One region of the Frankia sp. BMG5.60 genome, then DNA from elsewhere that is predicted to be linked to it. Evidence: riboswitches for the same ligand, from Rfam matches in the RefSeq annotation. Region 1 holds a riboswitch; each other region holds the start of a gene.
The links. Region 1 has a riboswitch for cyclic di-AMP ahead of AC5R91_RS28585 (peptidoglycan-binding protein). Riboswitches for the same ligand answer to the same signal wherever they lie in the genome.
Positions count from the first base shown of each region.

Region 2: another riboswitch for cyclic di-AMP. It lies ahead of AC5R91_RS17200 (C40 family peptidase); the one in region 1 lies ahead of AC5R91_RS28585 (peptidoglycan-binding protein).
Region 3: another riboswitch for cyclic di-AMP. It lies ahead of AC5R91_RS20950 (transglycosylase family protein); the one in region 1 lies ahead of AC5R91_RS28585 (peptidoglycan-binding protein).
Region 4: another riboswitch for cyclic di-AMP. It lies ahead of AC5R91_RS21595 (transglycosylase family protein); the one in region 1 lies ahead of AC5R91_RS28585 (peptidoglycan-binding protein).

Region 1 covers NZ_CM182091.1:6,968,778-6,974,022, reverse strand. Annotated here, with positions in the region: gene AC5R91_RS28590 (AfsR/SARP family transcriptional regulator) at 1-668, opposite strand, end outside; gene AC5R91_RS28585 (peptidoglycan-binding protein) at 1,092-1,853, opposite strand; cyclic di-AMP (ydaO/yuaA leader) riboswitch at 2,319-2,470, opposite strand; gene AC5R91_RS28580 (alpha/beta hydrolase) at 3,030-3,683, opposite strand; gene AC5R91_RS28575 (four-helix bundle copper-binding protein) at 4,130-4,486, opposite strand; gene AC5R91_RS28570 (amidohydrolase family protein) at 4,738-5,245, opposite strand, start outside.
Region 2 covers NZ_CM182091.1:4,219,994-4,225,238, reverse strand. Annotated here, with positions in the region: partial or broken gene AC5R91_RS17210 (type 1 glutamine amidotransferase) at 1-236, shown strand, start outside; gene AC5R91_RS17205 (PHB depolymerase family esterase) at 342-1,010, shown strand; gene AC5R91_RS17200 (C40 family peptidase) at 1,868-2,980, opposite strand; cyclic di-AMP (ydaO/yuaA leader) riboswitch at 2,986-3,163, opposite strand; gene AC5R91_RS17195 (hypothetical protein) at 3,520-3,903, opposite strand; gene corA (magnesium/cobalt transporter CorA) at 4,321-5,245, opposite strand, start outside.
Region 3 covers NZ_CM182091.1:5,087,980-5,093,224, reverse strand. Annotated here, with positions in the region: gene fbaA (class II fructose-bisphosphate aldolase) at 1-730, shown strand, start outside; cyclic di-AMP (ydaO/yuaA leader) riboswitch at 1,715-1,926, shown strand; gene AC5R91_RS20950 (transglycosylase family protein) at 1,946-2,623, shown strand; cyclic di-AMP (ydaO/yuaA leader) riboswitch at 3,087-3,287, shown strand; gene AC5R91_RS20945 (transglycosylase family protein) at 3,290-4,003, shown strand; gene AC5R91_RS20940 (DUF3151 domain-containing protein) at 4,089-4,526, shown strand; gene AC5R91_RS20935 (adenylosuccinate synthase) at 4,600-5,245, shown strand, end outside.
Region 4 covers NZ_CM182091.1:5,245,622-5,250,866, reverse strand. Annotated here, with positions in the region: gene AC5R91_RS21600 (peptide deformylase) at 296-1,948, shown strand; cyclic di-AMP (ydaO/yuaA leader) riboswitch at 2,544-2,719, shown strand; gene AC5R91_RS21595 (transglycosylase family protein) at 2,722-3,102, shown strand; gene AC5R91_RS21590 (hypothetical protein) at 3,262-5,245, opposite strand, start outside.

The DNA.
Region 1 (5,245 bases):
TCCAGGGCGACGAGGAGCTGCGCCCAGAGACGCTCGCGGGTCGGGTACTCCACAGCGAGCGCGCGCAACGCCGGAAGCACCTGGTCGTGTTCACCGAGTGCGAGGCGAGCGTCTATCAGCGCCTCGCGGGCCGACCACCGGGCCTCCTCCAGACGGAGGCTCTCGGCCCCACCGACCTCGGCCGGCAACTCGTCGAACGCGCTTCCGCGCCACCATCCGAGCGCCTGCTCCAGCAGCTCGGCGGCCTGGGCGGGCGCGCCGGCGCGGGCCGCGCCCCGGCCCCGTTCGACTGCCTGCTCGAAGCGGACGACGTCGATCTCCTCGGGGGCGACGATCAGGCGGTACTCCCCTGGGCGGCTCTCGATGCGTCCTGGGCCGGCCGGTCGGCGAAGGACCGCGGCCCGCGGGCCCACCGCCCTGATCGACACCGGCACGGCCGGATCCCCGACCGGCGTGGGCAGCGTGTGCCGCAGCTCGGACAGGTAGGTCTTGATGTTGCCGAGGGCGGACCTGGGCGCGTCGTCCTGCCAGAGCGCCAGACGCATCTCCTCCACCGAGGTCCACCGTCCGGCGTGCAGAAGCAGCGTGAGCAGCAGCGCCCGCTTCTTGCGCTGGTCGATGCGGACGCGCTCCCCCGGCCCGCGCCAGACCTCAAGCGGCCCCAGCACGGCAAACACGACACCTGACCCGGGCCCGAAGGCCGCCGGTGCGGGACCGGACCACCGGGAGCCGTGACCTGGTTCGCCGGGAGTCCGGACGCCGGGACGGGCGATCGGGCCCGCAACGGTTCCGAGCTCGTCGACCATGATGATCCTCGTCGGTCGGAGATCCTCGCTGATCGGGCCCCGTGCCACACCTTGCTCGGGGACCGGCGGCCCCGTCTGGGCCGGTGCAGGGAATACCCCGTTCGACCGGCGGATAGTCCTCTGCCCCGGCCTCCCGGCGGGATGCGTCCTCCCTGCAGTGGGCGTCCTCCCGGCGGGAGGCGTCCTCCCGGCGGGAGCCGACGGCGTCCGGCTGCCACACACGACAGCGCCGCCGGGTGAGGCTGGGGAGCGTCACCCGGCGGCGCCGCGCCACCCCGCGATTCGTCAGATGCCGAGGCTGGCGCGGGTCTGGGGCCCGACGACGCCGTCCACCAGCAGACCGTGCTTGAGCTGGTAGTCCTTGACCATGTGGTTCGTCTGGTAGCCGAACTGGCCGTCGACCTGGATCGGGTAACCGAGGTTGGCCAGCTTCTGCTGAATCTGCTGGACGTCCTGCCGGTAGCCGAGGCCGGAGGCGAGCGACGGATACCCGGTCGGGGACGCCGGCGCGGGAGCGGGCGCCGCGGGAGCGGGCGCCGCGGGCGCGGTGTAGGAGACGGTGCGCACGCTGATGCCGCCGGAGACGGCGGCCGCCGCGGCCTGGCCACGACCCAGGTACCGGTTGTGCATGCCGCGGGCGTACGTGGTCCAGGCCGAGGGGCCCTGGCTGTCGCAGACTCGCTTCGCCGCCCAGGCGTTGGTGGCGGGGTCGTAGAGGTTGCGGTTGCCCACCCAGCCGGCGTGCGCACGCATGTTGATCTGCCAGAGTCCGCGGGAGTCCTCACCGACCGTGGCGTGGGCGAAGGTGTTGCCGCCGGACTCGGCGAGAGCGACCGCCACCCAGGTGGACAGCGGGACGCCGCGGCAGCCGGCGAGGCCCGCATTCGCCGCCGCGCTGGCGATCGTCACGTCCGAGACGGCGCCGGTGGCGGCGCTCGCCGGGCTCGCGGTGGCGAGCATGCTGGCTCCGGCACCGATCACGCCGGCGGCGGCGATGACGGCGCCGCGGTGCCGGGTGGAACGCTTCCGATGCTTTCCCTTAGCCATTCTTTGACATCTCATTTCGGTGTCGTCGAACACAGGTTTGGAATCGGTGACGGCTTCCGCTCAACGGAGGGGAGCGGTTCTCACTAACCAGATACAGGCAGCACGGACTATCTGGTTTCGAAGCTGCACCCGGCAAAACGGCGCAAAGAAACGGCGGGGGCGGGCTCCGAGATTGGTGAGAGTTCCGGCCCGATCAGCGCGGCGGCCGCATCACGCCTGGCCGCCCGATGCGGGCGGTCCGGGGATCGCGGCCGACCGCCGACGGCGACCCGTGCGGTCCGTCAGGTGGGCCGGTGATGTCGTGCGCGCGTGTTCGGCCGGCGAGTGCCGGCCGGTGGCACGTTCCCGCGGCTAAGTCAGGGCGAGAACGGCGCCCGTCGTGGCGAGGGCGCGTCGCAGAAAACGCAGGTCGCCAGGGCGGTCATCGAGACCGCAGCCGAGCGTTCCCGATACACAGGCAACGTCGAATCCTTCCCGTACGCCTGCGAGGTTAGCTGTCGGGTTCGGGCCGGGAAGCCCGGTCGTCTCCGTGGAGGCGACTTAACCCCGAGGGCGGCCGTGACGGGGCCACCCGGAGGAACCTGGTTCCCCCGCTTCTGCCCAAGCTGTCTTGGAGGGACCCCGGAACCGTGGGCAGAACTCGGCGTCGGCCCGGAGCGACTAGTGCCCGGCAACCGTAGCGAACTACGTACCGTAGTGACAAGTACTAGTTCTGCACGAATTTTGGCGCGCGTCTGTCACCGTGCGTGCATAGTGCTGCGATACCGCAACACTCGGACATCAACCGAACCTTCGGACGATACGAAGGATCACCGGATGTCGGAGGTTCGCCCCGGTCTGCCCGGGCGGGATGAGGCGCGATCGGAGGAGGAGGTCGGGACCGCGGGTCGGAAGGACCACGCACGGCATCACTCCGGCCGCGCGGGGGCGCAACGCGGTGGCAGCACCGGAACCCACGCCGACGCCGGACCGACAGCGCCGGATTCAAGGCTCACGGCGGCGGGGCGACGAACGACGTCGACGGTGGACGGGGCGGCGGCGATGAGGGAACGCCGGGCCACGCGGGGACGCGGGCTCGCGGGCTCGGGGGGACGCCGGGCCACGCGGGGACGCGGGGACGCGGGGCGACGAGGGAACTGGCGCGCCGCCCGGCGAGTCAGGACGCGTTCGGTGTGGTCAGGCTGGGGAGGCGGACCGCGGCGCGGGGGCCAGCCCCCGCGTCCGCAGGTTCTCCAGGAAGAGCACGATGTGCGCGCCGGCGGCGCGGCGGCCCGGGCCGGACAGCACGCCCCGGCCACCGGGCGGGGACGCGAGCCTGGCCCCGCGGGCGGTGCGCGTCGCCATGCGAACGAGCGGAAACGGAATCACCCGGTCGTCCTCGCCATGCAGCAGCAGGATGGGCAGGTCCGGAAGCGACCGTGGGATCGGCTGGTCCGGAGGCTCTCCGGCGACCGCGCGGTGCAGCAGCGGGAGGTCCACCAGGATGAGCGCGTCCGGGCGAACGGCGGGCGACGCGGCGCCGACCAGCGCACGCAGGGCGCCGCTGTCCGAACCGAGCAGAACGAACGGCAGTCCCGGTTCGCGCGCCTCGCCAAGGGCGAGGATGCTGTCCCTCCCATGGTCGAGAAACGTCACCTGGTAGCCGTCGAGTGCCAGCCGAAAGGCCAGGTTCTCGAAGATTTCGGCGGATTCCCCGCGGCCGGGAAGAAGGACCACGTTCGCCCCCGCACGCCGGGTCGGATCGCCGCTCGGCCAGTAGCGGGAACCAGGACCGCCGACGTAGCCACGTGGACGCGGATGGGAGGGAGGCGACGAGAGGGGAATGGACACAACATGCTCCGATCAGAGCCGTCCGGACGCGGATGGCGGCGCGCTCCAGCACGGCGGAAATGGCGCGTGCGAGGCTGCGGGAACCCGACCGGCGCAGCCAGGCCGCGCGGCTGTGGATGCGGCGGCTGTGGGCGCGACGGCGAGGCACCGGTGAGGCGCCGGGAAACGCTGACGGCGCGCCGGCAAGGCTGGATTAGCGAGACACCCGGACCGGACAGACCGCGGAAGCGACACGCAGGAAGCCGATGTGGCCACGGATGACCAGAACGGTCGGCCGTCGCGCCGGATGAGGCATGGTCGGATTCTGGCGGCGCTCCGATCGGATGTCAACATGCTTAATGCTGACTACCGAAACGTTTCCGTCGGCCGCCTCCGGGGCCCAGCACTTCCCCCTGGGCCCCGGAGGACGACGGACGATGCTCGACGGAACCGGAACCGCGGGCAGGTCAGGCAGCGGCACCCGCCATCGCGTTGCAGCTGTCCAGGCAGGACCGGCAGGCCCGGGCAAGGCGGGCGAGCTGGGCGTCGCGCGGCATCTTCTCGCACATATCGGCGCAGGCACGGCAGACCCGTGCACACATGGCACACATCTCGGCGTGGAACGGCGACATCCGGCACATCAAGTCGGCACAGGTCCTGGTGACCGCCGCGCAGTCCATCATGAGACGCATGTCCGCGGCGTCCATCATCGTGCCGGGCATGTCCATGCAGTAGGAGATGGTCTCCTCACACAGCGCCGAGCACGACATACACTCATCGATAGCTTTCCGCATGTTCTCGTTGATTGTTTCGGCGTGCTGCATCGGACACCTCCGAGGTGCGGGCGACGGCTCATCCGCCATGCCGGGAAGCCCGCGGCAGGCGGCTGTTCCCGCCTGGCCGGGCTCCTCCGACGATAGCTTTCGCAAGCGGATCCGCATCTCGGCGGACAGCCGCCGCCGAATACTCCAAGAAATAGTCGGAAATTTGGCGGGGAAATACCTCCGAAGAGGCCGGTCGGCTTTCCGGTGCTGGTGGCCGGCGCTCAGCGATCCCGGCGGGCCGTCGCCCCCGGTCAGCCGGTGGCGGGCCCCGACGGGAGCACCCGCGGGCCGGCGGCGGCGCGGTCCGCGCCGTCCGGCACCGGGCGCGCGGGCGGCGCGGCCGGGGCCACCTTCGAGGCGGGCAGCCGCGGATGCGCCAGTACCGGGCGGCCGCCGAGGAAGACGCCGCTGACCGCGTCCGGGTGTTCGAAGATCCTCAGCTCCGCCGGATCCTCGTCGAGCAGGATCGCGTCGAACGTGTAGCCGACTGCGATCCGCCCCAACCGATCCCCCACCCCGCACAGCCTCGCCCCGGTGGCGGTCGCCGCGAGCAACGCCTCGGGGGCGGTGAGCCCCGCCCGTCGCAACTGGCTGATCTCGGCGAGGTTGGCGCCGTGGCGGGTGCGATGGCGGGCGTCGCTGCCCAGCGCGATGGGAACCCCCGCCGCGCGGGCGACGGCGATCGTGTCGGTGAGTGAGGCCGCGGTGGCCTCCGCCCGATCCACGGCCCAGCCCGGCAGCATTCCGGTGGTCGCCAGC
Region 2 (5,245 bases), 2.7 Mb from region 1:
ACGGCGGTACTGACGGTGGTGGTGGCGGTACTGGTGGTAGCGCCGGCGGCGGCACCGATGGCATCGTCGACGGCCGGGTCATCGGCACCTACCTGCATGGGCCGGTCCTGGCGCAGAACCCGGCGCTCGCCGACCTCCTGCTGACCTGGATCCACGGCGAGCTCCCGCCGCTGGACGCCCCCCGGGAGGCGCAGGTGTTGCGCGAGGCCCGCAGTCGCGCGCTCGCCACCCCCTGACCCGGACGCCGGTCCCATGACCCGCTCGGTCACGTGGCCGCCTCGGACGAAGGAGTAGGTCCGAGCGTCATCTGGTCGCCCGTTTTCGGCGTTTCCCGGCTACCGGTGTGGTTCGGTTGGATCGTGGCGTCGAATCCCCTTGCCGGCTGGTGGGGCAAGAACAAGCGAACCGTACTCATCGTCGGGGTCGTCATCGTCGTGCTCTGGGTTTTCGTCGAGCGCGGCAACGGCCCGAAGACCAAGCGCGTCAGCATGCCCAAGGACTACGGCTCGGCCGACCGGGAACTGCTCGTGCACGCCCCGTCGAACCCGAAGGATCCGATCCCGCTGGTGCTGATCCTGCACGACGACAACGTCGACGCCAAGACCCTCGACCATGACAGCGCCGCCGGCTCGGTGGCGAACGCCCGCGACTTCGCGGTCGCCTATCCCGAGGCGGTCGGCGGCACCTGGCGGATCGACTCCCCGGACGGCGCCGACGCGAAGTATCTGCGCGACGTGGTCAGCTACGTCTCCGCGAAGAAGACCAAGGTCGACCCCAACCGGATCTACGTGTGGGGCGTCGGCGAGGGAGCGCGGCTCGCGTTGAGCGTCGTCTGCGGCGGCGCCAAGCCGATCTTCGCGGCCGTCGGCGTGGTGGGCCAGTTCACGCAGGAGCCGCAGTCCGCCTGCCCAGGTCGGGCACCGGAGGCGAGGGTCGCCGAGACCAAGTGGAACAAGAAGGTCAGCGAGACGCTGTGGACGGCCTCCGCCAAGCACCACCTGGGAGCCTGAGCCCGAGAACCTGAGCCCGAGAAACTGAGCCCGAGTCCGAGAACCTGAAGCGGGGCCCGGGCCCGCCGATCGACCGACCGCTGGCCGCCGAGGCCGGGCCCGGGCCCGGGCCCGCCTGACGAGGCGTCCGGTGGCGGCCCTCCACGGCCTCCAGCGGCCGCGTACGCGCCCGGGACGGGTGGGTAGAAGCACAGAAGGGAAGAAGCCCGCCGATGCCACCGGGAGGGGGGTAGCGGCATCGGCGGACCTCAGCGGCCGGATGGAACCCGAGGGCCCGCCGGCCTCCCGCTGCGGATGGGGGGGGAATCCGAGGGAAGGCCGGCGGGGTCGGGGGCCTTCCGGCCGGACGGACGTCAGATGGGGGGGAGATCTGACGTCCGTCCGGCCGGAAGGAGGCGTTGCCCGGCTGGCGCTGAAGCGAGGTCGGGTCGGTGCTGCCGCGAGCGGTGTCAGGGCCCGCGTACTGGAGCTGGTCCCGGCTCGGCCGGGACCACGACGCCACAGGATTTCGGACGCGCGGAGCGGGTGCAGGTGCGGGTGGTCCGGCGTTATCTCGGCGTCAGCCGCGTCGTGGAACTGCGTCCGGGGCAGCGGCGATGGTGACCCGGACGGGTCGGCGATGCGCGCCTTCCGCCTGCCGGGGGGAGCAGGCCCGGCGGGGCGGGCATGACGGGATGCGGAACGCTGGGTCGACCGATGACTGCCCAGCAGTCTGACCGCACGCGCGACCGGAGGGGGAGGCCGCGTCGCGGTCGGCTCGAGGCTGGACGGGCTTCGTCGCTCTTCCAGCCGAACGAGGTGACCACCGGATGGCCGGCGCCTGCGCCGCAGGGCACGATGCGCTGGCGTGGACGCTCTTAGACGCGTCCGACGTAGTAGGAGGTGGTGTAGATCGACTGGAGCTTCACGACGCTGCCGGTGTGCGGGGCGACCCACATCTTGCCGTTGCCGGCGTAGATGCCGACGTGGTAGATGTCCCCGGGCGAGCCGAGGAAGATCAGGTCGCCGGGCTGCTTGTTGTACTGCGACACCCGGGTGGTGGCGGCGAACTGGGCGTCCGTGGTCCGCGGCAGGCTCTTGCCGAGCTGCTTGAAGACGTACTGGACCAGCCCGGAGCAGTCGAACGAGCTCGGGCCGTCGGCGCCGTAGACGTACGGCTTGCCCGCCTGCAGGGAGGCCAGGTAGACGGCCTTCGCGCCGATCGAGCTGGACGGAACCGGCACGGACACCTGGGTGGAACCGACAGAGACGCCGCCGGCGAGGCTGCCCAGGCGGGAGGCGACGCCGGCGAGCTGGGCGGTCCGCTGCGGGCGCACGTTCAGGGTCGCGTCGTTCACCGAGTGGGCGGACTGCAGGGCGTCGGTGCCGTCGAAGATCGCCGTGACGTTCGTCGTGGTGAGCACCCGCGCCGTGTAGGACGCGTACCCCTGCGCGTTCGTCTGCAGGTGCTTGAAGGTGGCCCACCCGGTGGGGAGCTTCACCTGCACCTTGACGAGCTGGTTCGCCAGCGGCTCGTGGGTGGCCTCGTTGTACAGCGAGAAGCCGATGTCGACCGGCTCGTCCGCGTTCACGGTCACGTTGGGGTTCGTCACCCGCAGGCCGACCTGGACCTTGCCGGCCAGGGGCGGGGCGTCGAGGCCGTTCGTCGCGCCGAGAGTGATGCCCGAGGAGCTGTGCTCGCTGACCGCCGCCGCGGCGATGCTGCCACCGAGGGCGGCATGCGAGCCGATCTGCGCGGCGAGGGTGATCGGGGCGGTGTTCGGCGACTCTTCCAACGCCGTGTCGGCGTGGACATCGGTGGCGCAGCCGGCCAGGGCCACTCCGGAGACAGCGACGGTCCCGGTGGTCATCGCGGCGAAGGCGCGAGCACGGGCCCGGCTACGGGCGACCGGCGGCACGGACTGGGCGCGGTGACGGCCGCGACCGGCGACGCGCGAATCTTCGTCGAGCTGCACGCTTTGCGCGGACAACGGTGTATTCCTTCCCGTACGCCTGCGAAGTGAGCTGTCGGGTTCGGGCTGGGCTGCCCGGTCCGAGGCGTGGCCTTCACGCACATCGGACTTGACCCCGAGGCCAGCACCGCGGGTCGGTGTCGGCCGGTGGAGGTGGGTCCCCCGCTCCTGCCCCAGATGACGACTCGGAGGGGACACCGTGGCCGGGGGCAGGATTCGGCGTTCGGCCCGGTGTTGTCGTGACGTCGGCGTGAGACTAGTCCACATTGACCGGGTGGGTAAACACTAGTCCTTCCCAACTACAGCGAGTGTGCACCGAAGTGCCCCTTGGCATGGCACTCGGTCCGACCCGTACCGGAGGCCACCGCGGCGGCCTCATCGGCCGCCGGAACCGGGTATGGCCTGCGGTTCCGCCCTCGCCGCGAGGGTCGGTGCGGAAGGCCGGCCCGACGCCGACGGAAGCCCCGGCCCGCCCCGGTCGCTCCGGTCGAGCACCATTCGATTACGTCATGTAGTCGAACGGGTGGGGGTACCGGTATCCCCGGTCGGACGCGGGCTCACCGGGCCCGGCCGCGCCGGGTCAGGAATCCGGCCGCGTCGAGCACCTGGAGTTCGACGGCGAGCTCGTGGACCTCGCGGGGCAGGGAGCGGTGGTGGGCCAGAGCGGCCACGGCGGCGCGGGCGTGATCGGCGAGTTCGTCCAGCGCGTGCTGGCGCTGACGCATGCGGGCCCGCTCCTCCTGGATCGTGCGGACGGTGTCCTCCTGCCAGCGCCGGGTCCGGATGAGGTGCTCGCTGGCGTCGGCGGCCTGGCGCTCGGCGTCCTCGAGCCGGTTCAGCAGCGCGTCGAGGGCTTCGAGTCGCCCGGCGAGCTCGGCGATCAGGTCGCCCCGCTCGGGCAGGATGGCGGTCTCTCGCCGCTGGGGGTCAGACGAGGGCATGTACTCCCCTGACGGGTGGGGGATCGGGGAACCGCTCCGAGCGGTGGGCACAAGACCCGGTTGCTCCGACACGGTTGGTTACGGTAACCGACGGGGAGGGCCGGGTGTAACCCATCGTACGGATACGTCATGGCAGTCAACTGATAGCGAAAATGAGCTATGGACCGGCTACCCTTGCCAGGTTTTCGAGTGCATAGCACGCCCTGTGTTGTTTGTGGGCCCTTTCGCCCGATTCGGGGACCCCTGTCACCCAACGGATCGGCGCCGTCGGGGTAGGAGTCGCCGGCCGCCCCGTTCGGGTCGTCCTCGCGTCCAGGGTGTGATGGCCGGCCGGGCGCCAGCCGGCCCCACAACTTCTGTGACGTTGAGTAACGGCAGGGCTGGCGTCGAGGGAAAGTACGGCGGCCGTCGGCGGCGCTAGAGCCAGCCGTTGCGTTTGAATGCCCGGTACAGAAACAGGCATGCCGTCGCCATCACGGCAAGGACCGCCGGGTAACCCCAGGTCTGGCGCAGTTCGGGCATGTGCTCGAAGTTCATTCCGTAGATCCCGGCCAGGGCCGTGGGAACGGCGGCGATCGCGACCCAGGCGCTGATCCGCCGCATGTCCTCGTTCTGGGCGATCGTCACCTGGGTCAGGGTGGCCTGCAGCACCGACGACAGCAGCTCGTCGAAGTGTTCGATGCGCTCGCTGACCTGCTCGAGATGGTCGGCGACGTCCCGGAAGTACCGCCGCATCGCCGCGTCGACCAGCCGCAGGCCGTCCGTCGTGAGCGTGCGCAGCGGGCCGGCCAGCGGCTGGACGGCGTGCTTGAGCTCCAGCAGCTCGCGCTTCAACTGGTAGGCGCTTTCCGTGGACGGGATCTGGTCGCGCCGGAACACGCCGGCCTCGATCTGGTCGACGTCGACCTGGATCTTCTCCACCGTGTCGACGTAGTTGTCGACGACGCTGTCGCAGATGGCATGCAGCACCGAGGTCGGCCCGTGCCGAAGCATCTCCGGGGCGGCCTCGAGCCGGCCCCGCAGCCTGGTCATCTCCCCGTGCTGGCCATGCCGCACCGTCACCACGAAGTCCTCGCCGAGGAAGATCATGATCTCGCCGGTGGTGACCACCTCGGAGGTACCCGTCACCTCGGTGTGCGCCACGTAGCTGGCGGTCTTGAGCACCACGAACAGGTGGTTCTCGTACTGCTCCAGCTTGGGCCGCTGGCCGCCGGTGACCGCGTCCTCCACGGCGAGCTTGTCCAGGCCGTACTCCTGCGCGATGGCGGCGAGCTGGTCGTAGCTGGGCTCGAACAGGCCCAGCCAGGCGAAGCCGTCGCGTTCGGTCCGCGCCACCCGCAGG
Region 3 (5,245 bases), 1.9 Mb from region 1:
CACCTACATCCGGCCGCTCATCGCGATCTCGAAGGAGCGGGTCGCCGCCGGCCGCGAGCCGCTGTTCCAGTCCCACATGTGGGACGGCTCGGCCGTCGAGCTCGAGGAGAACCTCAAGATCGCGGAGGAGCTACTCGCCGACGCCGCCGCCGCGAAGATCGTTCTTGAGGTCGAGATCGGCGTCGTCGGCGGCGAGGAGGACGGCGTCGTCGGCGCGATCGACGAGAAGCTCTACACGACGCCGGGCGACATGTGGCGGACCGCCGAAGTCCTCGGTTCGGGCGAGAAGGGCCGTTACCTGCTGGCCGCGACCTTCGGCAACGTGCACGGGGTCTACAAGCCGGGAAACGTCAAGCTTCGCCCGACAATTCTTCGCGAGGGCCAGGATCACGTCGCCCAGAAGCTGGGTCTGCCGGCCGGATCGAAGCCGTTCGACCTCGTCTTCCACGGCGGTAGCGGCTCGGACCTCAGCGAGATCCGGGAGACCCTGGACTACGGGGTCGTGAAGATGAATGTGGACACCGACACCCAGTACGCGTTCACGCGTCCCATCGTGGACCACGTCTTCAAGAACTATGACGGGGTACTCAAGGTGGACGGCGAGGTCGGGGCGAAGAAGGCATACGACCCGCGCACCTACGGAAAGCTTGCCGAAAGCGGCATGGCGGCCCGGGTGGCCCAGGCGTGCGAGGACCTCCGCTCGGCCGGTCGGTCCCTCAGCAGGGCATAGCCACCGCTCACTCCCGAGCCCGGCCCGACCGCGACCCTCCCGACCCGGAGGATCACACCCGGCGATCGTCGTCCGGGTGTGTGCCGCCGGGCACCGCCCGGACCGATCCGGGCACACATGCGGTCGGGCCGGCCGTTCGGGCGCTTTTCCTCGAATCCACCGGCCCGAACGGCAGATCGCCCAGCCCGGCCCCGGCGCACATCGGCAACCATTCCCACGGCCGCGCGGGTTCCAGCCGGCCCTCGCGGTCGGGACGGAGCGACCGGCACAGAACGGACATCCGGCAGATCCACACCATCGATCGTCCCGACGATGTCCCGTATCATGCGGGCACCCACGGTCCCCCGGTTGCGTCACGCGACTGGGGGACCACTGTCTTTCGCCGAGTGGTCCGCCTCGGGTCCGTTGCCCGGTCACGCTTATCAGCAGCATGTTTCGGCCAGATCGACCCACACGAGACGGACGTGCGGCCGCATCGGACGCCCCGAGTGCCCAACCAGGACATCCTCCCCGGAGACCTGGGCCTCCGTGCGTCGCTGCGCCGCTGCGTGCCCGGCCGGACGCGTCACGCACCCGAATGACAAGGTCGTAAGTCACCACCAGGTTTCCGTAGTTTTTCTCACACAGGTACGCTGCCCGGGACGAACCAGGGTAAGCGGACCATTGCGCCCATCCGGTGCGTCGGAACACAGTCGATATTGCTTCCCCGCAGGTCACCCATTCGGCGTGATTCACCACGCTCTGCTCGCCATCACCCATCGGCAAACAGGGTGATCAGCCGGCCACAAATACCCCCGCCCGCGATAACGCCAGGTTGATGAGCGGGCGCGCACGCGCGGTACCAGTCACCCCACGGGCACTCAAGCAGGCGCGCCGACTGTGCTCTTTTTCACGTGAGCTATTCAATGCTTGGCGACTCGCCGGCCGGCGTGGTTATGGTCTTCGCCGTGCCCGACGACAACGTCTGGCATTCGTCGGGCGGCACGCCGAATCCTGCCCCCGGCCGACGATTTCTCCAGACCGGGCGGCAGGAACGGGGGAACCATCTCCGAGCGTCGAAGGGATTCGATGCTCTCGGGGTGAAGCCGTGAGTGACGGACGCACCAGGGTCTTTCGGTGCGAGCGCGCGTCCCCAGGAATCCCTGGCATGGCCGGGCAGTTCCCAGCCCGAATCCGACAGCTCACCTCGCAGGCGTGGGGAAGGACCACAAACATATGTCCGACGCACGTACCAGTGGCCGACAATGGAGCGCCGGCACCCGTATCCGGGCGCGGGCCCTCATGGTTGCTCCGGTTCTCGCGGCGGCGGTCGGCGGCACCCTTGCGGTCAGCCAGCCGGCCGAGGCGCAAACCTGGGCGGGTCTGCGGCAGTGCGAGTCCGGCGGTGACTACACGACCAACACCGGCAACGGCTACTACGGCGCATTCCAGTTCTCGGCCAGCACCTGGCACAGCCTCGGCTATGCCGGCCTGCCACACCAGGCGTCCCCGGCGGTCCAGGACGAGGCCGCCCTCCGGCTCGCCCAGCGCTCGGGCTTCGGCCAGTGGCCGGTCTGCGGTCGCGGCATGGGCGCCGACCAGCTCGCGGGCGGCTCGTCGGCCAGCGGCGCGGCGCAGGCGTCGCGCTCGGCGGCGCGGGCCCCGCTGACCGTCAGCACCGCCGCGGCCACCACCCCGCATTTCACCCGCAACCTCACGGCCGCGCTGGTCGGGCAGGATCGCGCCGACGTGCGCGCCTGGCAGACCCGGATGAGCCAGCTCGGTTACCCGATCGCGGTGGACGGACACTTCGGGCCACGCTCGGCCGCCGCCGCCCGCGCCTTCCAGGGCTCCCACGGTCTGGCCGTCGACGGCATCGTCGGCCCGGCGACCTGGCACGCCACCTTCGGCTGAGCGCCACCTCACGCGCAGTAGCCATCCGGCCGACCGCTGCGCCGCCGAACGGCACCATCCGCACGTAGTCCATCCGGCCCGCGACGCGGGGACGCGCGTCACGGCTCCCGGACGACCTTCCCACCCCGGTGACACCGGCCAGGGGAGCTCACCGACTCGCCCCGACCGGCCCGCCCGGACGCCCGGACGATCTCCGCTGCGCGTTCCGAAACGGGCCGGTCGGCCACCAACTCCGCACCGGATGCCGCCGTCCGCCGTGGTGATACCCCGCGGCGCCGGCGGCACACCCCGCCGCCCGATCGGGCGGCACCGTCGGGCTCCGCCGTTCGCGCGTCCCAACCTGGTTACTCCGAACCACCCCGGTTTGCGCCCCTTGGACCGTTCTCGCTAGAGTGCCGATCACTCGCCACCCGGCGAGGTCGCTCGGACGGACGCCGAGTCCTGCCCGACGTGCGAGCGGCCCGTACTAGTCGCACCGCAACGGGCAGGAGTGGGGGACCCACCATTCGGGCGTCCCAGACGCCCTTGGGGTTAAGCAGGCTCGTCCCAGCCAATCCGGTGGGGAGAACGTTTCCCACGCATCACCGAAGGACCTGGGCGAACCGGCCGGGCCATCCCAGCCCGCACCCGACAGCTCACCCCGCAGGCGATCGGGATTGGACTGACATGCCGTCAGGACGGCGTGGTGGTAAACATCGGGCCCCGCAGGCCCATTCGACCGCGGGTCGTATCCTTCGCACCACCGGCGCGGTGACGGCCATCGTCGGCAGCGGGCTCGCGGTCACCGCGGCCCCCGCCGGCGCCGCCACCGCCGACGACTTCGCCAAGCTCCGGCAGTGCGAGTCCGGCGGGAACTACGCCGCCAACACCGGCAACAGCTTCTACGGCGGCTACCAGTTCGACCAGACGACCTGGCACGGCCTCGGCTACTCCGGCCGGCCTGACCAGGCCTCCCCCGCCACCCAGGACGAGGCGGCGGCCAAGCTCTACAACTCGCGGGGCTGGCAGCCCTGGCCGTCGTGCTCGCGCAAGATGGGCCTGACGAACAACGGCCCGGCCGCGGTCGGCTCCGGCGACGTCATCGAGCAGGCCCTCACCCCCGCCGAACCGCCGATGACGCTGGATCGCGCCCGCCAGGAGATGGGCGACAACTCCTACAAGGGCACCGTCCTCAACGCCGGTTACGGCGACGACGTCCGCCCGGATGCGTTCGTCTGGCAGGCCGCGATGCGCAACAAGAGCTTCATGCTCACCGTCGACGGAAAGTTCGGTCCGCAGTCGCAGGGCATCGCCGCCCTCTACGGCTACCTGACCCGGGTCAACGACGGCCAGCCCGGCGCCGTCGGCCAGAACCTGTGGAACGTCACCGTCCGGTCGTGACCCGCCGCGACTGCTCACCGCGCCAGTACGGCTGCTCGCCGCACCCACCCGGCGGGTCGCCACGCCCGTGCGGCAGGATGCATCCATGACGACGCCGTCCGACCCGGGCCGCAACCTGCTCTCGGGCCCGCCGCCGACGCTGCTGCCCTCCGACGCCATCGCCACCGACGCGCTGGCCGCCGGGGAGGCGCCGGCGGCCGTGGCCGCCGCCTCGCCCGCGCTGAGCGCCCCGTGGGCCGCCCTCGCCGAGGTCGCGCTGGCCGGCGACCGGCCCGTCGAGGCGTACGCGTACGCCCGCACCGGATACCACCGCGGACTCGACGCGCTGCGCCGCGCCGGCTGGCGGGGCAACGGGCCGATTCCCTGGTCGCACGAGCCGAACCGCGGCTTCCTGCGGTCCCTGGCCGCGCTCGGGCGCGCCGCGGCGGCCATCGGGGAGGCCGAGGAGGCCACCCGCTGCCACACCTTCCTCGCCGACAGCGATCCCAACGCCGCCCGCGAACTCGGCCTCGACGGATCGTGAGCCACCGGCGCCGTTCGGTAGAAGCATCTCCCGACCGGCCACGCGCGAGTGCCATCCCTAGTAACCTCGCCCGGTGCCCGCTCTCGTCCTCATCGGCGCCCAATGGGGCGACGAGGGAAAAGGAAAGGCGACCGACCTTCTGGGCGGCGCCGTCGACTACGTCGTCCGGTACCAGGGCGGCAACAACGCCGGCCACACGGTGGTCATCGGGGAGGAGCACTACGCCCTCCACCTGATCCCCAGCGGCATCCTGCGGGCCGACTGCGTGCCGGTGATCGGCAACGGGGTCGTGATCGACCCCGGCGTCCTGCTCACCGAGATGGACGGGCTCGCTGCCCGAGGCATCGACGTCTCGCGCCTGCTGATCAGCGCGAACGCTCATCTGATCATGCCGCATCACCGGGCCCTGGATCGGGTGACCGAGCGCTACCTGGGCAAGGCGCGGATCGGCACCACCGGTCGCGGCATCGGCCCGACCTACGGCGACAAGGTCGCCCGCACCGGCATCCGGGTCCAGGACCTGCTCGACCCGGGCATCTTCCGCAAGAAGCTCGAACTCGCGCTGCGCGAGAAGAACCAGGTCCTGGCGAAGGTCTACAACCGGCGGCGGATCGAGGTGGACGAGGTCGTCGAGGAGTACGCCGGCTACGCCGAGCGCCTCGGCCCGCACATCGCCGACACCGGCCTCGTCCTGGACCACGCGCTGCGCGCGGGCAAGG
Region 4 (5,245 bases), 1.7 Mb from region 1:
TGCATGGACAACCTCGCCGCCTCCCCCAGACGGGGCAGGAGCGGCTGACCCGGCCGGGCGGGATCCGAGCGACCGGAAGGTCGCCTACCAGATCCGCCGCGGTGCCGCCGGCCCATCCGACCCGACCGGATGTCGGATCCACGACAACCTCGCGGTCGCGGCAAGTGCCGGCAAACTATGCCGGTTTGGCATAGCGTCGTCATCCTGACGTCTCAGCCGCAGCCTGACGCATCGGACTTTCCACCGTCCCGGCAGGGCGATCGACGCAGGTCGGAGCCCGACGGAAGGCCGGTCGATGTCCTACGAATCCGGTCCCTACCGGGTCTCCCGCACCCTGCTCGCCCGGTCCGACTTCCGGATCGCGTGCGAGACCCGGGACTTCCGGATGGCCTTCCGGCTGATGAAGAAGTACGACGGCGCGAGCCAGAACCGCATCGCGTCTCCAGTCGAGGGTCTCAGCCAGAGCCGGGTCAGCCGGATCATGCAGGGCGAGGATCACATCGCCCGGCTCTCCCTGATCGAGCGCATCGCCGACGCGCTGCGCATCCCGGGCGCCTATTTCCAGCTCGCCGCGCGCCCGTGGGAGGCGGCGGACGAGGGGGGTGACGTCGCCCCCCGTCCGCCGGGCGCCCGGCCGACCGAGTCCGGCGGCCGCGTGGGCCCGCCGCCACCGGGATCGTTGGCGGCGATCACGGCGGCCGAGCCGGTCGGGGCCTCCCGGGCCACTCGGGCCGGCCCCGACCCGGGTGGGCTCGTCGTCGAGGAGGATCGCGCCGAGCTGCGGTACGAGGACGGCATGTACGTCGCCCATCAGCGCCGGCTCGTGCTCAACACCGGCGTCGAACCGGTGACCCGCTACCTGATGCGGATCTCTGTCGACCGGTTTCCCGGGGACCAGGAACGCGCCGCCCGGCTCTACCGCAGCAATCCGCTGCGCTGGGAGGAACTACAGCTCAGCGCACACTGCGGCGACGAGCAGATGTCCTGGCAGGTCAAGACCGACTGGGATGCGCTGAAGGAGGTCTGGCTGCTGTTCGAGAACAATCGCGGCCGATTCCCCCTGTATCCGGGCGAATCAGCATGGATCGAGTACAGCTACCGGGTCAGCGAGGAGAAGTGGGGCCCGTGGTTCCAGCGGGCCGTCCGGGTACCGACCAGCTTCCTGTCGGTCGTGCTGGACTTCCCCGCCGAGGTCGATCCCGTGGTCTGGGGCATGGAGACGTCGATGACCGCGGACGCCTTCCCGTTCCGCACGGCGATTGCCCGCACGGATGATGCCAAAAGGCGTGTCTTCACCTGGTCCACCAATAATCCCGCCTTGCACGCCCGGTACCGCCTGGAATGGAACTTTCGGGCGGGGGCGCCGAACCGGGATCCCGCCGACCGAACCGTTGCCCGGCCCAGCGGGCAGATGGCCGCGGCGGGCATCGTCCAGGTGGGCGATCCCTCGCTCCACCAGCCGGCCCGATCGTTCGAGCTGCCCGTCGAGGCCGAGGACGCCCGCCGCGTCGTCGCCGAGCTGTCCTCGGCCATGGAGCGGGTGTCCGCGCTGCACACGTTCGGGAAGGGGATGGGCATCGCCGCGCCCCAGATCGGGATCAACCGGGCGGCGGCCATCGTGCGTTCCGCGGATGGCGACATCCTCACCCTGCTCAACCCGCGCGTCATCGAGTCCGTCCCCGAGAGCGACGAACAGTACGAGGGGTGCCTGAGCTTCTTCGACGTCCGCGGGATCGTCCCGCGGTCCCTGGAGCTGCACGTGGAGCACACCGACATCTCGGGCCGCCGGCACATCACGGTGTACCGGCAGGGCCTGGCCCGCCTGGTCGCCCACGAGATCGACCACCTGCACGGGCACCTCTACACCGACCGGATGCGCCCCGGGGTCATGCCGATCCCCGTCGAGCAGTACCGCGGCACCGGTTCGGCCTGGACCTACACCCCCTGAAGCCCCGCAGCCACCCTCGGGACCCGCAGCCACTCCCTGAGATCCGCCCCCGCCGGCAGAACGGTCCCGCCTCCAGCCCGCCGGTCCCGCCGACCGGCGCTGCGGTCCCGCCGGCGCTGCGGTCCCGCCGACCCGCCGGTCGCACCCGCCGGTCGCGCCGTCCAGCCGAGCGCCGGCCACTGACACTGCCGGCCGCCCTGCCGGACACATCCCCTTTATGCAGGACGACCCGCTGAGTGCCGTATAGTTCGGAAAAGCGCCGGAAGAGCCGTTCCCCGCGGAGCAGCAGCGAAATTTTTCTCGACTCCGTTAGCGGCACCGTCGACGCGGGTAGAGAACGCGCCCTGCCACGCCCGGGAGAGAACCGGCCACGGACCGCGAAGGGTTTATGGTCAGCGTGGCCGACCAGCCGCAAAACAGGCGTTCCCCGGAGCTCCGAAGGCCGTTAGAATCGGGCGCGCACGCGGGCGCGAAACCGCAAAAAAAAGATCAATGGAAGACGTTAGAACGTACTGTGCCTATCCTCACGTACCCTTGATTTCCCGGGGTCACGCTCAGCTATGTTCGTCGCCATGCCGTCAACTGATGGCAGACGTCGGGTGGCACGCCGAATCCTGCCCCCACCCGATGAGAATCAAACCTGAGGCAGGGACGGGGGAACCAATTCCGGGCGCCGAGGTCAGGCGTCCTAGGGGTGAAGCCGCGAACCGCGGCCGGGCATTCCCAGCCCGAACCCGACAGCTCACCTCGCAGGCGTGGGGAAGGGCAACTCAATGTCCAACGCTCGTTCGCTCGGTCGGGGCCTCAACCGGATCAAGCTCGGCACCCGGGCCGCAGTCATCGCCACCACTCTCGCCGCCTCCGTCGGCGGCGGCCTCGCGCTGTCCCAGCCGGCCAGCGCGGGGACCAACGCCGACCACTTCCTGCGCGCCGTGATTCCCTGCGAATCCGGCGGCAACCCGCACGCGGTCAACTCCATCGGAGCCGGCGGCCTGTTCCAGTTCCTGCCCAGCACCTGGCACGGTCTGGGCGGCAAGGGTCTGCCGCAGCACGCCAGCGTCGGGGAGCAGTGGCAGCGCGCGCGGCAGCTCTACGCGCAGGCCGGCACCAGCCCCTGGTACGCGTCGAAGCCCTGCTGGGGTCACCGGATCTGAGGCCCCGATACACCGCGCCGACATCCGCACTCGGCCGACTCTGATCCGCACATGATCGATCGGATCGTGCTCGACAGATCGTGAGCCGTAGCCGGCGCGAGGCGACGCGACCCAGCACGGGTCAGGAGCCCCGTCCCCCGAGCGGGGGGCGGGGCTCCGTCACGTCCCCGGACCGGCCGCCGGCCACATCCCCGCCTGCGGTCGCGGCCCGGACGGCACCCCCGCGGGCGGCCAGCGCAGCTCCATGCAGAGTTGCCCGTCGTCGACGTCGACGATCATGTCGATGGCCCGACCCGACGGTGCCGGCGGCAACTGGCCCGCCGGCCAGGAACACGACAGGAACAGGCTGGCCGTACGCGACTGCGCAGTGACGGTGAGCAGGACCCGGCGACTCGGCATCACCCGCAGCGCGTGGTGCAACTGCTCGACGAACTCGCCGCGCACCGAGGCGGGAAGCTGGTCGAGGCCACCGGAGATCTGGCTGGACACGACCGTGCCATGCCGTTCGGCGGCGTCGATGGCCTCCCCGATCGCGCTGTGGACGGCGTCGTCGTCGAACAGCAGCCGCCGCACGGCGACCGCGCGCCGGGCACATTCCGAGCGCACGACGGCGGCCTGCGGGTCGAGCCGGCCCGCGGCGACGCCGGCCAGCAGCGGCGCCACGTCCCGTTCGACGGCCCGCAGCAGCACTCTGCGACGCTCGCGCACCCGGTCCCGGTTCTCGGCTCGCCGGCCCAGCTCCCGCTCGCAGTGACTGGCCCAGGCGCGGACATCGGCCGTGCTCCACAGCAACGGACCGACCATGACCAGGCAGATCTGCATGATCCACAAGTAGTAGAGCAACAGGAGAAGGTGGGACAGCGCGAACGGGCCCCGCGGGTTGGTCAGCAGGCTCGCCGCGATCATGGCGGCGCCGACGGTGACCGACGCGAGCACCCATCGCCACACCGGGCGGGACACCGTCACCAGCATCAACAACGGCGGCAGGCTGACCATCGGCCACGCCATCATCCGCACCTCGCCGGCGTCGTCGCCGGCGTTCCACCCGCCCCCCACCACGATCGCCAGACAGAGCAACACCACGGCGGCCGCCTCCGCCTGCGTCAACGGCCCGGACCGGAAGCGTCGCCGGGCCGCGGCGACCGCGGCGAGCGGCGCGAGCAGCAAGGCGAGCGCCAGCGGGACCGAACGGACATGGGGCAGGGCACGGCCGGCGGGCAGAACCAGCAGGATCAGCCAGAGTGCGGCGAACCGACTGGTCACGTGACGTAGCTGCGCGGTGTAGAGGGCATGCAGCAAGCCGGCCGCGGGCGCCACCGTCGCCCAGGGGTCCGGACGTGCGGCCCCGCCGCGCGCCTCGCCGGCCGGCACGGATTCGACCAGCAGGTCGCCGGCCGCGCCCTCGTCGAGCGTCGGTCCGCGCGCCACCGCCAGGATCTCGCCGGCCGCCGGCCGGTGCCCCGGGCCGCCCCGGCGCGGCGGCTCGCGCTCACCGACCAGCTCGTCAAGGGCCGTCGCGCCGTCGGCACAGCGGCGGCGGGTGAGATGTCCGTCGTCGCCGCCGCCCCAGGCGATGCCGGTGAGGGTGTTGAGCACCGCGTTGTGGATCGTCAGCTCATGTTCCCGCTGCTCGCGCAGCAGGGTGAGCACGTCGTCCTCACCGGCGCGCCGCTCGGCCACCTCGGCCAGCCGCGCCTGCGCCCCACCCGCGAGCGCGCGCACCTGCGGCCGGACGTACCGGACGAGCAGGGCCGTGCAGATGATCGTGGCCAGCGGCATCGGGGACGGCGGCCCGGTGCCGGACGCCCCGGCCACGAAGGCGCCGACCGTCAGCGCCGTCACGGCCAGGAACGGGCCGGCGGGGAAGGCCCAGGCGGCCACCGCCGTCGCGTGCGTCGCCGCGAGCAGCACGAACGAGGCAGAGTCTCCGACCGATTCGGGCGGCAGCCACAGGCGCGCCCCCGAGGCCAGGACGAGCGCGGCGACCACGTTGCCGGCCGCCAGCACCCACCCGATGCCGCGATGCAGCGCGACCAGGGCGAACGTCAGCGACCAGGCGGCGGCCAGCGCCGCGACCAGCAGGCCGAGCGGATGGCTCGCGTACCAGTCGTGCCACAGCAGCACGAACCCGACGCCGAAGAGC